2 regions of the Devosia lucknowensis genome follow, and region 1 is predicted to be linked to the other one. Evidence: riboswitches for the same ligand, from Rfam matches in the RefSeq annotation. Region 1 holds a riboswitch; the other holds the start of a gene.
What was found. Region 1 has a riboswitch for cobalamin ahead of CCK88_RS08965 (ABC transporter ATP-binding protein). Riboswitches for the same ligand answer to the same signal wherever they lie in the genome.
Positions count from the first base shown of each region.

Region 2: it holds a riboswitch for cobalamin, as region 1 does, so the genes downstream of both, CCK88_RS01040 (CbtB domain-containing protein) here and CCK88_RS08965 (ABC transporter ATP-binding protein) in region 1, are expected to answer to the same signal.

Region 1 covers NZ_FXWK01000001.1:1,829,080-1,836,485, reverse strand. Annotated here, with positions in the region: gene CCK88_RS08985 (DMT family transporter) at 1-421, opposite strand, end outside; gene CCK88_RS08980 (DMT family transporter) at 418-921, opposite strand; gene CCK88_RS08975 (FecCD family ABC transporter permease) at 954-2,015, opposite strand; gene CCK88_RS08970 (ABC transporter substrate-binding protein) at 2,146-3,087, opposite strand; gene CCK88_RS08965 (ABC transporter ATP-binding protein) at 3,108-3,902, opposite strand; cobalamin riboswitch at 4,013-4,226, opposite strand; gene CCK88_RS08960 (alpha/beta hydrolase) at 4,343-5,245, opposite strand; gene CCK88_RS08955 (alpha/beta fold hydrolase) at 5,619-6,431, shown strand; gene phoB (phosphate regulon transcriptional regulator PhoB) at 6,466-7,167, opposite strand; gene phoU (phosphate signaling complex protein PhoU) at 7,342-7,406, opposite strand, start outside.
Region 2 covers NZ_FXWK01000001.1:209,048-216,453, reverse strand. Annotated here, with positions in the region: gene cobN (cobaltochelatase subunit CobN) at 1-293, opposite strand, end outside; gene CCK88_RS01060 (hypothetical protein) at 293-712, opposite strand; gene CCK88_RS01055 (hypothetical protein) at 709-1,149, opposite strand; gene cobW (cobalamin biosynthesis protein CobW) at 1,146-2,192, opposite strand; gene CCK88_RS01045 (CbtA family protein) at 2,189-2,938, opposite strand; gene CCK88_RS01040 (CbtB domain-containing protein) at 2,998-3,180, opposite strand; cobalamin riboswitch at 3,234-3,450, opposite strand; gene CCK88_RS01035 (hypothetical protein) at 3,470-4,096, opposite strand; gene CCK88_RS01030 (DUF2164 domain-containing protein) at 4,212-4,463, shown strand; gene CCK88_RS01025 (DMT family protein) at 4,545-4,901, shown strand; gene aztD (zinc metallochaperone AztD) at 5,000-6,181, opposite strand; gene CCK88_RS01015 (zinc ABC transporter substrate-binding protein) at 6,393-7,352, opposite strand.

The sequences.
Region 1 (7,406 bases):
AACCTTTGCGCTGCGTCAGCGCCATGCCCGCGAAAATCAGAACAATGCCCAAGGTGCTGGCCAGGAGATTGACCGAGGCGCCGCGCAAAAAATCGAAGACGACGCCAGTGACCATCTGACCGGCCATGACCAGAAGCGTCGAGTTCACCGCCCCGATGCGGGTGATGAGCCAGGAGCCGGATGCGACGAAGACGACACCGATGGCACCGCCTGTGAATACCCACCACGGGATCTCGCCAATATTGGGCGGGATCAATCCGCCGATGGCAAGGCCGAGCAGGGTGATGACGACGAAGCCGACAAAGTGGTTCCAGAACGACGAGATCATCGCCGTTGAGGACAGGGATAGGCGGCCATTGACCTGGCGACTGAGGATGATCAGCAGGCCGACGCTGAAAGCGAAGAGGATCGGAACGATCATGCCGCGCCTCCGCCGAGGCCAAAGAGGATGATGAGAAGGCTTCCAGCGGCAATGAGAATGACCGCGCCCGCATCACGCAAATCGAGCCGGCGCCTGGGGAGGCCGAGAAGGCCCCAGAAATCGGCGGCGAGGCTGAGGGCCACCTGACCGGCAAGGCCGAGGGCCAGCGTGCCGGCCAGGGCCAGCGGAGAATTGACCGCCTCGGAGGTCAGCATGACGGTCACGGCGCCGAAAATGCCGCCGAGATAGGCCCATAATGGGGCCGGCCCGACCGCGGCGCGCGCGGCAGCTGCTTCGCGGCGCTGCTGCCGCCACAGCACGGCAAGGATCAGCACGGCAAAGACAGTGCCGACACCATGGGCCAGCCACGACGAGAACAGCGGACCGCCATAGCGCCCGGCCTCGCCATTGACGAACACAGCCATGGTGAGGAGGCCGCCGCTGCCAAAGGCGGCCAGCAGGTGCAGCGGGCTGGGCCGCTGAGCAGTGGGGAAGTTCATCAGTCGATCCGACTCAGGGAGGTCGTCCGAGCTTAGCCCATGCTGGCGTTGCGGCGTAGCAGGCCGAGGAAGAAGATGCCGCCCACAAGGCCCGTGATGATGCCGATGGGCAGATCCTGTGGGGGGATAATGACGCGGGCCAGCATATCGGCCGCGACAAGGAAAATTGCGCCGACCAGGGCCGACAGCGGCAGGACCCGACGATAGTCTCCGCCCACGACCATGCGCACGATATGCGGGATCATGAGGCCGACGAAGGAAATGACGCCGGAAAAGGCCACGGCGGCCCCGGTGAGAATAGCGCAGGCCACAAAGACTGCGAGACGGAACCGGCCGGCGGGAATGCCGAGGGCCGTGGCGGATTCATCGCCCAGGGTCATGGCGTTGAGAAAACGGGCCCGGCCGATCAGCCAGGCGCCGCAGATGGCAAGAGCCCCGAGTGGAAACACCAGCTGGCTCCATTGCGCAAGACCGAGGCCACCCAGCATCCAGAAGAGCACCGTGTGGGCGGCGCGGGGATCGCCGAGAAAGATGCCGAGGCTGCCGGCCGAGGTGATGACGAAGCTGACCGCGACGCCGGCAAGCACAAGACGGCTCGCCCCGGTCGAGCGGGTAAGGGTGGCGGCGCCGACGACGATGAAGGTTGTGAGGAGCGCGCCGACAAAGGCGAAGATGGGCAGGGTGGCCAGCCCGAAAATCATGCCGACATGGAGTAGCACGATGATGGCGCCCAGCGCCGCGCCGGACGAGATGCCGAGCAGATGCGGGTCGGACAGGGGATTTCGGGTGACCGACTGCAGGGCCGCGCCCACCAAAGCGAGGCTTGCGCCGACGATGGCCCCGAGGATCACGCGGGGCAGGCGGACCTCCCAGACGATGTTGTCACGTCCGGGCGACCAGGTGACCTCGACGCTGCCTGGTGCCAGATGGCTGGCGATGACGCCCCAGACGACGTGCGGCTCGATGCCGACGGCGCCGACACTGACGCCCAGGGCCATGGTGGCGACAAGGATGAGAGCCAGGGCGGCCACGAGCAGCGGGACGTGGTGGAGGAGCCAATGGCGCGGACCGTGGACGAGGTGGTGGTGGGACATGTCGTTCCGTTTAGGGAGAACCCCCACCCGACCTCCCCCTGAAGGAGGAGGAGGGGTGTATCGAGCGGGTGGAGATGGCGCGGTATAGTAACGGATGGCTCACCCTGGCAGACCAGGGTGATTGTGGTGTCTATTCCCGAAACGCTGCGGCGAGGCGCTTGATGGCTTCGATATTGCGGGGACCGGGGGTGGCCTCGACATATTCGAGGACGACAAAGTTGTCGTTGGCAACGGCAGGGATGTCCTTGAAGGCCGGGTTGGACTTCATGAAGGCAATTTTTTGTTCAGCGGTGACCTCACCGTAATTGACGATGACAACGACATCGGGATTGCGCTCGATCACCGGCTCCCAACCGATCTCCACCCAGGACGAATCCAAGTCGTCCATGATGTTGGTGCCGCCGGCCGCTTCGATCAGCGCGGTGGGCATGGCGAAATTGCCAGCAGTAAAAGGTTTGTCCTCACCCGAGTCGTAGACGAAGACACGCGGGGCGCTTTCGAGCGCCGGCAGGCCCTCGTCAAAGCTCTCGAGCTCGGCCTTGTAACCGTCGACGAGCGCGATGGCGCGTTCCTCGACGCCGAAGATGCGGCCCAGGTTGAGAAGGTCGGCATAGAGATCGTCGATGGAGGCCTTGGACTTCTGCATGATGTGGATGCAGCTCTCGGTGAGCTCGTAGACGGCGATGTCGAACTCGGCGAGGGATTGCGGCGTGACTTCGCCGCCGACGCGCATGCCGTAATTCCAGCCGGCAAAGTAGAAATCCGCATCCGCTCCCAGGAGCACTTCCTTGGTCGGGTAGTTGGGCGACAGTTCGGGCAATTCGGCGACGCCTTCGCGCAGCCGCTCATCGAGGGTCTTCCAGTCGGAAACGCCGGTATAGCCGGCCATGTGACCGGTGAGATCGAGCGCCAGCATCATCTCGGTCAAATTGACGTCGTTGGAAATGGCGCGCTGTGGCGCCGCATCGAAAGTGACCTCGCGATCACAGCTCTGGACGGTGACAGGAAAGGTGGAGGCGAAAGCCGGACTGGCGAAAATCGATAGCGCGGCGAGAGCGGATAGGCGACGCATGTTTGGCTCCTGTTGAACGATCAATCGAGGTGGAAGGAAAAGCGCGGCTGCCCGGTGGTGGGGTGACGATCCACAACGGTGCCCACGGAAAAGGTGGCGCGGATGGCATCGGGCGTGAGGACATCGAGCGGGGCGCCCAGGGCGACCTGCCGGCCACGCTCGAGCACGAGGACCGCATCGGCATGGGCGCTGGCCAGCGCCAGATCGTGCAGCGAGACCACCACGGTGGCTGGCAGGCGGGAAAGGAGAGCCAGGACTTCGAGCTGGTGGCGAATGTCGAGATGATTGGTAGGCTCGTCGAGGATCAGCAGATCTGGCCGCTGGACAAGAGCCCGCGCGATCATGACGCGCTGTTTTTCGCCGCCAGAAAGAGTTGCGAAGTCGCGACCGGCGAGATGGGCCAGTTCCATGAGGTCGAGCGCCTGCTCGACCGGTTCATAATCGTGGCCACCGCCGCCGGGCTGATGCGGGATAAGGCCAAGCTCGACGATTTCGGCGACCGAAAGGGCAAAATCGGAGGCACCTTCCTGCAGGACGGTGGCGACGCGGCGCGCACAATCGCGCGGAGAGAGTTGCCAGATATCGGTTTCGTCGAGCCGCACATGCCCGGAGGAGGGGCGATGATAGCGATAGAGGCAGCGCAGGAGGCTGGATTTGCCGGCGCCGTTGGGACCAACGACGGCCAGCATTTGTCCTGGCGCGACTGAAAAGGACAGATCCTCGACGATGGATGCATGACCCGATGGTCCCCAGGCGAGGGACGAGACCGTGAGCTTGGCAGGGCGTTGGCTGGAAAGGCGATCAGGCAAGGTCACGGCGCATACCCACAGACATGGGGTATCCGCCGGGCAAACCGATCAGCTTCAGACTCGCAATGAAAATAGTCGCGTCTGCCATCGTCTTCCCCTTGGCTCACCCCGGCCAGGTCTCAGTACAGTCGACGGCAGGTCTCCTGGCTTGCGGGTCACAGCGCTTCCGAACCTTCCCGGCCGAGGCCAGTGGCATTGACGGAAGAACTCACCGCTCACAGTTGCGGGGGCAGCCACGGTCTTGCGCCCTGATGGGTACGTCGCACCGTGTTCCCTTTTAATCCCCCTTGGGTGTTGCCCGCGGGGAAACCAAACGACGGGTGGGTTATGGGCGAGGGGCGTGGGGGAAGTCAATGGGGACTGGCCGACCGATGGGTAGACCGTTCGCAAAAAGCCTTCCGGCCCCATGCCGGATGGGCAGGGGCCGGAAAACGACGACGCGGAGATCAGTCCTTGAGCGTGCGGGTGAAGAAATCAACGAGAGCGTCGGTGACCTCGGGAACACTGGTCATCTGTTCAAAATCGTGGCCCACGCCATCGACCACGACCAGCGTGGCATCGACGCCGCCGGCCTCGAGGGCCGCATAGAGGCGTTCGCTTGAACTGAGCGGAACAACCTGATCTTCGGTGCCCTGAATGACGATAACGGGCGGGCTGTCCTCGCCGATATGCGTTTCCGGGAAGGCTTCGCGGACAGCTTCGGCATTGGCCTTGTCGTGCACGGAAAGGCCCATATGCATGCTGGCAAGATCATAGCCAGGCTCGCCAGTCTCGCCGAAGTAGGCGGCCGGGTAAAAGGTGGCGATGGCCTGGACTTCCGAGGAAACATCGGAGAGACGCTCATCCACATAGTCTGGATCATTGCCGGTCAGGCCGGCCATCAGCGCGAGGTGACCGCCCGCGGATGGGCCGAAGACAGCGATGTTATCGGCATCGAGATTGTAAAGGTCCGCATTGGCGCGGAGGTAGCGCACGGCCGCCTTCACATCCTTCTGCGGCTCGGGGAACTTGGCTTCGCCGATGCCTCGGTAGTCGATGGTCGCGACGGCAAAGCCGGCCTCGGCAAAACGGACGAGCTGCGGGATCAGGCGTTCGCGCTCGACGGCGCGCCAGCCGCTTCCCGTAATGAAAACGATGACAGGCGCGGGCTCGGCGGAGGTTGGGCGGATCAGATCGAGATACAGCTCATTGCGCATGAGGCCGAGGGCGGATGTCGAATACTGGATATCGGAATAGAGCTCGACACCGCTGAACTGAACCTGCGTTGCGTCGATGTTGACCGTTTCCGCCACGGAAACAGAGGTCGCAAGGGCGGCAAGAGCCGCGCCCAAAAGCGTGCGCTTCAGCATTTGATTTCTCCTCAAAACTGCGGGCCTGGACGTGGTCTCTATGGTCCCGCGCCGGACCTGAGCAGAAGCGCTCAATGGTGCCAGCCGCCACAAGCAAGCAGAGGGCAGGACTTGTTGTCAACAATTGAAGATGCAAAAACTTTTTGCAACTCAAGTCATACTTTTGAATTTATCGTTCTTATTCAGTGGCTAAAGAAGAATCGACGCTGGGCATTCCAGCGGGACTTGTAACCAAAATTTACAACTAATGGGTGTCGATGGGCCGGATCCGAGTCGCGAGCGGAAGGCAACATTTCCGTCATTCCGGAACGGTGGAGTCGTGGCGCCGTTCTGGTGGGGAGATTTCGTTCTTACGCCAAAAAGGAGAGCATCCATGGCGACCCAATCGATCGGCCTGCACACTGAAGACACCGGCGGCAGCGGCCGCGCCGTTATCCTGATCCATGGCTGGCCGCTTTCAGGCAAGGCTTGGGAGCATCAGGTGCAGGCGCTGGCCGGGGCCGGTTTTCGCGTCATCACCTATGACCGGCGCGGGTTCGGTCAATCGGACAAGCCCGAGAGCGGGTTCGATTATTCGACGCTGGCGAATGACGTGGCAGACATCATCGAGGCCAAGGCCCTCACCGACGTGTCGCTGGTGGGCTTTTCGATGGGCGGGGGCGAAGTCGCCCGCTATGTCGCCGAGCATGGCGAGAGCAAGCTGCATTCGGTCGTCTTCGCGGCGGCAGTGCCGCCCTACATGATGAAGACGCCTGATAACCCCGATGGTCCGCTGACCAAGGAAAAGGCCGACGAGATGGAGGCGGGGATCAAGGCGGACCGCACCGCCTTCTTCGACCAGTTCACCAAGGACTTCTTTTCGGCCAACGGCGTGCTCAAGGTGAGCGAGGACGAGCGGCAAAAAGCGATCGCGCTTTGCCACCAGTCGGACCAGACCGCCGCGCTGGGCTGCATGGCATCGTTCGGCACGACCGATTTCCGCGATGATCTCAAGGCGATCACGGTGCCGACGCTGGTGATCCATGGCGATGCCGACGGGATCGTGCCGGTGGAAGGATCAGGCGCGCGCACGCATGCCGCCATCCCGGGCAGCGAGATGGTCGTGGTGCTTGGGGCGCCGCACGGCTTCAATGTGAGCCATGCCGAGGAATTCAACCGGCACCTGATCGCGTTTCTGCGCAAATAACAGAAAGGGCCCGCTTCGGCGGGCCCTGCTATTTTCAGGCGACGGCGGCGAAGCGCTCGTCGAAGGCGTAGCCTGCGCCGCGCACAGTGCGGATCGGATCGGACTCCTTGCCCCGGTTAATGGCGCGTCGAAGGCGGCCGATATGGACGTCGACGGTGCGCTCGTCGACATAGACGTCGTTGCCCCAGACGCCATCGAGCAGTTGTTCACGCGAATAGACACGGCCCGGGTGGCGCATGAGATATTCGAGCAGCCTATATTCGGTGGGGCCAAGGTGGACGTCCCTGTTGGCGCGGCGGACGCGGTGGGTGGTGCGATCGAGCTCAAGATCGCCGACCTTGAGGGCGGCGGTGACGAGGTTGGGGTTGGCGCGGCGCAGGAGCGCATGAATGCGCGCCAGCAGTTCGGGCACCGAGAAGGGTTTCACCACGTAGTCGTCGGCGCCGGTGGAGAGGCCGCGTACGCGCTCCTCTTCCTCGCCGCGGGCGGTGAGCATGATGATCGGGACGCGGGCGGTTTCCTCGCGGGCGCGCAAGCGGCGGCAGAGCTCGATGCCCGAGATTTCGGGCAGCATCCAATCGAGCAGGATCAGATCGGGCAGTTTTTCGGCGATGGCCTGCTGGGCTTCGTCGCCGCTTTCAGCCGTGACCACGCGAAAACCCTCGGCTTCGAGGTTGTAGCGCAGGAGGATGGCGATATCGCCTTCGTCTTCAACGACGAGAATGGTGGCGGGCATAATGGCGTGCTCCGTCGATCGGACTGACCGAGGTCGCCCGAGAGTTCTGAATTCTTGGCTTTATCCCCACCTCACCTCTCCCTGAAGGAGGGGAGACGGGGAGCGGCGTTCGGACTAAGGCCTCCTCACCCGGCGCGGTGCGCCGACCTCTCCCCAGGGGGAGAGGCAAGGCAATCACGCCTTGATCTGCTGGCGCTGCAGCTGCTGGACGTCGCTCGTCAGCTGCTTGCCGGTGGCCA
Region 2 (7,406 bases), 1.6 Mb from region 1:
AGTTCATCGACGCCATACTGGAAATAGGCCGCGCCGCCGATGAGGCGGAGAACGACGAGCCGGGCATGGGCGACCGTCTGTTCCAGCCACATGTCGACGGAGAGATTGTTGACGAGGCGCAGCGTATTAGCGAGACGCAGGCCTGTCTCCCCAGCCCGGTCGACGGCGCCGGCCAGCATGGCCAGTTCGCTATCGGCCGAAGAGGCGAAGATGTAGGCGCCGGGGGACTGGGCAAGGTCGATGGCCTCGCCTTCCTGCTGGATGGCACCGGCCTGGGCGGAGAGCAGGTGCATCAGCGCTTGCCTCCCGGAAGGGCCGTGGCGCACAGCGCAATCGCGCCGCAGAAGGCGGCAAGAGCGGCGAAATAGATGTTGGGCGGCATGAAGGCGAGGAACAGCGCCATGAATGGCCAGACGAGGATTGCGCTCGTGAGCCCACCGATCAGGATGGCCGCAAGGACGCGGCGGCCGAGGCTCCAACCGGGTGGCACGACACGCCACAGCAGGGCCGCGGCCAGCGCGGGCAGGAAACCGGCGATATAGCCAAACGCGAGGTAGAGAGCGATACCATAGGCGAGATAATCGAATATCGTGTCCGGGTTCTGCGAGGCGGCGAGAGCGAGCATGATGACGCTCATCGTCACCGCGCCCACCAGGGGGCCGAAGGCCACGATGATGAAGGTGCGCGGCAGGGGTTTTGCTGCTTGCGTCACGTGTCCACCTTCCGGAAGGGCAGCGCCGTCGCGACCAGCGAGAGTGCGCCGCACAGCGCGCCGATCAGGATGATCTGCTCATTGACGATCGGCTGCCGCTCGAGCGCCGAGATGGACAGGAAAACGCCCAGCGCACCGCACACGGCCCCGATCACCAGATAGGCCAGCACCAGTCGCGGCCACGACCAGACCCGCCAGATCGGTTCGACCACCCAGTAGACTGTTGCGGCCAGCACCGATGGAATGAGCCCGAACATGTAGGCGGAGGCGAGGATGAAGATCACCAGCTCCACCGGCTCGAACGAGCCTCCGGGGAGCGGCTCCACGAGCACGGTCGCGATGAAGAGACAGATGGCGCCCACCAGCGGGCCGAGCAGGACGATGGCCGCGATACGGCCATTGCCCGGACGAACTGCGCTGGCAGGCGCCCCGATCATGCAGCCGCCTGAAGGCTCTGGGTGATGGCGGCGCGGTCCAGCGGTTGCTCGCCGATGACGACAAGCGAGGTCACCCGGGCTTCCCCGGGCTTCCAGGGGCGGTCGAAATAGGCGGTAACGCGGGGGCCGACGGCCTGGATGGCGAGGCGCGCAGCTGCGCCGGGGACGGCCGCGAAGCCCTTGAGGCGCAGGACATCATGCGCCTTGATTGTGTCTTCGATGGTCGCCAGCAGATGGTCCTTGCCCTGAATGGTGGAGAGGGTCAGCGAGAAGCTGTCGAAATCGTCATGTTCGTGGGTTTCGCCACCATGCTCCAACTCGTGATGGCTGGGGCGATTGGCGATGTCGCTCTCGGACGACATGCCCATGCCGAGCAGCGCCGTGATATCGACATGGCCATTGGCCGCACGGACGATGCCGACACCGGGGCGCAGTTCGGCGCGGATGTTCTGTTCGACCTTTTCAAGTGTCGCCGGATCGACGAGGTCGGTCTTGTTGATGATGACCATGTCGGCGGCCGAGAGCTGGTCCTCGAACAACTCGCCGAGCGGGGTTTCGTGATCGAGCATCTCGTCCTGGCGGCGCTGGGCGTCGACGGCGGCTTCGTCGCTGGCAAAGCGACCTTCTGAGAGCGCGGCCGCATCGGCGACGGTCACGACGCCGTCGATAGTGACCTGCGCCTTGATCTCGGGCCAGTTGAAGGCGCGGATCAGCGGTTGCGGCAGCGCCAGGCCCGAGGTTTCGATGACGATGTGATCGAATTTCTCCTCGCGCGCCAAGAGCGCCTGCATGGTGGGAATGAACTCGTCGGCGACGGTGCAGCAGATGCAGCCGTTGGAGAGTTCGACCATGTCCTCCTCGCGACAAGTCTCGTCGCCGCAGCCGGCGAGGATGTCCTTGTCGACGCCAAGATCGCCGAACTCGTTGATGATCAGTGCAATGCGCTTGCCCTTGGGCGCATGGGCCAGCATGTGACGGACCAGGGTGGTCTTGCCGGCGCCGAGGAAGCCGGTGATGACGGTGGTGGGGATCTTGGCGGTCATGCCTTGGCTCCGTTGAGTTGGGGGGCCGGACGGGCGGCCAGGAAATCGGCCATCCAGCCGAAGGCGAGGCCGAGCACCACCCAGAACAGGGCGCCGTTGTAGAGCACGGCGGAGACGAATTCGGCGGTCATGCGCGGCGGGACGCCGGTGGGATCATCGGGCGCCTGCGGGGCTGCGATGAGCTGGGGCAGCAGGATCAGAGCCACGGCGACGGCCAGTGCCCAGGGGGCGCGGACCTTGGCGACCAGCACCAGGGCCGCGCCGGTGCCGATGGCGGCGCTAAACCACCAGATCTGGCGCGCCAGCGTATCGGCAACCGGCATGCCGGGCATGCCCGGAGGCAGCCCGAGCGCCGGCGCCAGGGTGAAGGCGGCAAAGCCTCCGACACCCCAGAGCAGGCCATTGGCAAAGGTGACCGGGAGGTTGAACAGCACGGAGACCGCCCCGATGATCAACGCATAGCCGGCGGCCATCAGGATGTTGGAAAAGACGGTGAAGGCGGTGCGCTCGAGACCGTCCTGAGGCATCCATTCGTCGTCTCCGTGCTCGTGGGCCGAGACGGCGGCGGCATCGTCATGCTCATGCGCTGCGGTGCCTTCAGCGTGTACGTGAGCCTCTCCACCCGAGCCTTCAAAGGATTCGGCGGCGAAAATCAGCGGGGTGACACGCCAGGCCTGAAAGGCGGATGTGGCGAGGCCAGCACAAAGCGCTGCGACCAGCGCAGCAAAAAACAGATTGCGAAACATCGTTTGCTCTTTCGATCCGGATCACGCGGCCGCGTCGTACGGCGGCGCGAAACGCTGCCTCAGTGGCAGGGGAAGCCCATGGCGTGGCGGGTGTCGTGTGCGCCGTTGTGCAGGCGATAGTCGCCGGCAAAACCGGTGCCCACGAGCAGCGTCAGACCCAGCATGAGAGCCAGGAGGCCAGCAACGAGGCGCTGGGACAGGGAAAGAGAAGACAGGCCGGTCGAAACGGCGGAATTATTCATGTGGCACCCTCCGTGCGCGGAATAGATATGGACCCATGCGGGTCCGGCTATCCTGATTGCTCAGGGCAAGGGCAGGTCTCCTGGCTCACGGTGAATGCAGCGCTCTCGTCTTCCCGGTCCTTGCGATCGACCAGTGACGCATGAGAGCGCCCACCGCTTACAGTTGCGGGGGCAGCCACGGATTTGGTCCCTTATGGGTACGCCGCACCGTGTTCCCTTTTGATCCCCTCGCGCTCAAGCGTCCGGGGAACCATTGCGGGACCACGATTACGCCCGACGCCCGATGGGGTCAATCGCGGAAATCGGGGTGCGGATAGCCGATGGAGACCACCTGGACATGCGCACCCACGGTTTCGAGCAGCGGTTCTGTCGAGGGGACCTCGCGATCGCCCCATACCGCGTCGGTATTGACCTTGACCGGCCTGTCGTCGGGCCCGAAGCGGAGCGAGAGATAGCAACCGCCCTCGATGTCGGAGAGAACACCGGTCCTGAAGCTGGCAAAGCCGCCGTAGTCCCAGCCGAACCCATTGAGGGTGAAGGCGTCGCCATTGATTGCAGCGACTTCGGCGACGCTCATGCCGTCATGGATCCCGCCGGGACCGGACATGGTCGGCGGCAGTTCGACGCTGCCGAGGTCGGTGCGCTCGTCCTCGTTCCACCAGGTGAATTCGAGCATGCGGTCGGGATCGTCGGGGAAGACTCGCGTGGCCTGCATGTCCATGCCTTCCGGACCGGGCACGGTGCCGGTCCAGACATTGTCGGCGCCGTAGATTTCGATGAGGCGGGCCTCGGAACTGTCGATGGCGAAGGCCCCTTCGCAGGCTATGGCCTCGCGCGGCGGCTTTTCCTTGGCCAGCGCTACGGGCGTGAACAGCAGGGGCGAGGCAAGCAGGACGCGGAGCAGACGGGCGGACATGGATCGGGACCTCCTCGGGCCAGCGCCAGATTGGCGCAGGGCATGACACATGCACAAGAGGCGACTCGCGATATGAATGGGACCTGAAGACCCATTCTGCGCACGAGGCCACGCCATGAAACCCATCACATTCAGCCGCGACGAGACCAAGGCCATCGTGGGCGACATCCAGGACTATTTCCGCGAGGAACTGGACCAGTCGATCGGCGCCATTCCGGCGGAAATGCTGATGCAGTTCTTTGCCGAGAAGATGGGCGCCTATTTCTACAATCGCGGGCTCTACGATGCACAGGCGCTGGTGCGCAAAAAGCTCGACGACGTCAGCGACGAAATCTTCGGCCTCGAGCGGCCGACAAAGGCCCGGTAGCGCAAAAATCCTGCTTTCGCCGGCCCACGGCGGTGCTAAAAGAGCCGGCCGGCACAGCCGGTTCTTTCACGTGGTGTTTGCATGGGCTTCAACGTCCCTACCCTTGCCCCCATCGGGCTGCTGATCGCTTCCAACCTATTCATGACCTTCGCCTGGTACTGGCACCTCAAATTTCACAGCGTGGCGCTGTGGGCCGTGGTGCTGATCAGCTGGGGCATCGCCTTCTTCGAATACTGGCTGGCCATTCCCGCCAACCGGCTGGGCAGCGAGGTCTATTCGGCGTCAGAGCTCAAGACCATCCAGGAAGTCATCTCGCTCAGCGTGTTCGCGCTGTTCGCCGTGCTCTACCTGGGCGAGAAGCTGACGTGGAACCACGCAATCGGTTTCGGGTTCATCGGCCTCGGCGCGTTTTTCATCTTCAAGGGCCCGCTGAAGTAGGGCCATGTCCTGTCGTCATGGCGGCCCCGGCCATCCATGCCGAAAAAAGCACCACCGGGACAAGCCCGGTGGTGACGAAGGATGGATGATTTCGTCGTTCAGTGGATGGTGCCCGCGCCACCTATGGCGACAATCGTGTAGGGCAATCCGGACACCGGAATGTCGCCGGTGATCTCGAAGGTCCCGGCGTCCACAAGGTGTACCTTGCCCTCGCTGGGGTCGGTGACGGCGATGACATCGCCGGCGACAGCGACGCGGGGACGCGGCAGGCTCCAATCGCCATCCATGGAATAGGGTTCGGTGACGGTCACTGCCGCGGTGAACTGGCCGCTGACGACGTCGAGGCGGCGCAGATTTCCGTCCTCGGTGAAGACGTAGGCGAATTTGGGCCGGATCGGATCGGTGACAAAGTGCACACGGCGCGTCGGCAGGTCCACGAGGCGATAGGGCGTTTCTTCGGCGGGATCGACGATGACCACCTTGTCCGCACCGTAGTTGCCCAGGAAGTATTGCATTCCCTGTCCGCCGACCAGCGTCGTGACCTTGCCTTCGGGCAGGCCGGCATAGTCGATCTTTTCGACGGAAGGCTCGCCCGAGCCGGATACGATCAGCAGGCCATCGCCGCATCCGACGGCGAGAAGGTTGCCCGATGTCGCCTCACCATGCAGGTCCGGACAGGGATGTGTGTCACCGACCTTGTCGCCATGCGGATCGATCACGTCGAGCCCGAGGCGCGGCTTCTTTTCGTCTTCCGAATCGGCAACCGAGACCAGGGTGTAGTCGCCCCAAGGGATGGCCACGCCATGATGCGGCGTGCCGCTGTCGAGCCGGGTGACTTCGGGCGCGCCATTTTCGACCCAGCCAGCCGGGCTGAACAGGTCCACGAGGCCCGAGCCATCGAAGAAAAGGGCAACCTGTCCGTCATGCTCGACGAAATGGGCGGGCTTCTCGCCGGTCAGAACGCCCTCGACGAGCGAGGGATCGGCGATGTCGATATCGCCATGATCGCCATGATCCTCGATGGTGATGCCGGAGCGGATGGCCGACACCTGGTTGCCCGCGCCCTGCACGGCAAAGACGGTGCCACCAGTGGCGTAGAGGCTGGCAGGGCTCGCGAGCGGGAAGCTGGCGAGTTCATCGCCAGTGGCAAGATCGAGGGCGGTCACCTTCGGCTCGGTATGATCGCCGACTAAGATGCGCCAGGCCGTCGCTTCCTCGGCGAGGGCAGGACCGCTCAGCGCCGTGGCGGCGAGGAGCGCGATCGAGAGGCGTGCATTCATGACAATTTCCTTTATGTTAGAACATTACAGGTTGGGGCATGCGGGGCGGATTTGACGGCAAGCGTAAGGGGGTTGGGGCATGTCGTGGTGGGACCGCGTCAGCCGCCGCGGCGATGCTTCGGACACGAAGGTGCCCTGCCCTCGCCCGTCCGGGCGAGGGGATGGATCGCATCAATGAGCAGTGATCAGCGCAGGCGGGGACGAAAGACGATCAGGACAGGCAATCCACAAGACCGCCTGCCAGGCCGCGCAACAGTTCGGGGTAAAGATCGACGCCTTCGGCAAGGGCGCTGCCTTCGGGATCGAGCACACCTGCCTTGGCCGTCGTGCCTTCAACGATGGTGTTGATGATGGCAGGCTCGAAATTGGGTTCAGCAAAGACGCAGGCGGCGCCCAGTTCCGCAACCTTGGCGCGCAGCTCGTCGATGCGGGCTGCCCCGGGCATGGCTTCGGGCGAGACGGTCACCGTCCCGGCCACATCGAGGCCGAAGCGGTTCTCGAAATACTGGTAGGCGTCGTGGAAGACGATGAAGGGCTTGCCGGCGACGGGAGCGAGGGTGCCACGCAGTTCCTCGGTCAACTCGTCGAGGCGTACGCGTTCGGCCGCGGCATTGGCGCCGTAGATCGAGGCGTTTTCGGGGTCAGCTTCAGAGAGGACCGTGGCGATCTCGGCGACCATCAATTTGGCATTTTCCGGATCGAGCCAGAAATGCATGTCGCCTTCGCCATGTTCATGATCGTGCTCGTCCCCGGCATGGTCATGGTCATGGTCATGGTCGTGATCATGACCGTCGCCGTGGGCGTGGGCTTCAAAGGCGCCGCCCTCGCGCAGGGGCAGCAGCTCGATGCCGGGCGCATCGGCCAGCTCGACGATCCTGGCCTTGGTGGAGAGGCTTTCGAGGGCATCGCCAAGAAACAGCTCCATGCCGTGGCCGGTCCAGAACACGATATCGGCGCTTTCGAGCGCGGCCGCATCCGATGGGCGGAGGGAATAGGTATGCGGGGAAGCGGCGCCCTTGACGATCAGGGCCGGCTCGGCGACCTCGCCCATGACCGCGGATACAAGGGAATGAATGGGCTTGGTCGATGCCACGACCGAGGGCGCAGACATTGCAGTACCAGTGGACAAGATGCTCGCAAGGGCGGCAAGGGCGATGGTGGACTTGATCATGGGCTGGCCTCTTGGCAACAGGACGCTGGGAAGCGATATGTTATGTTATTACGC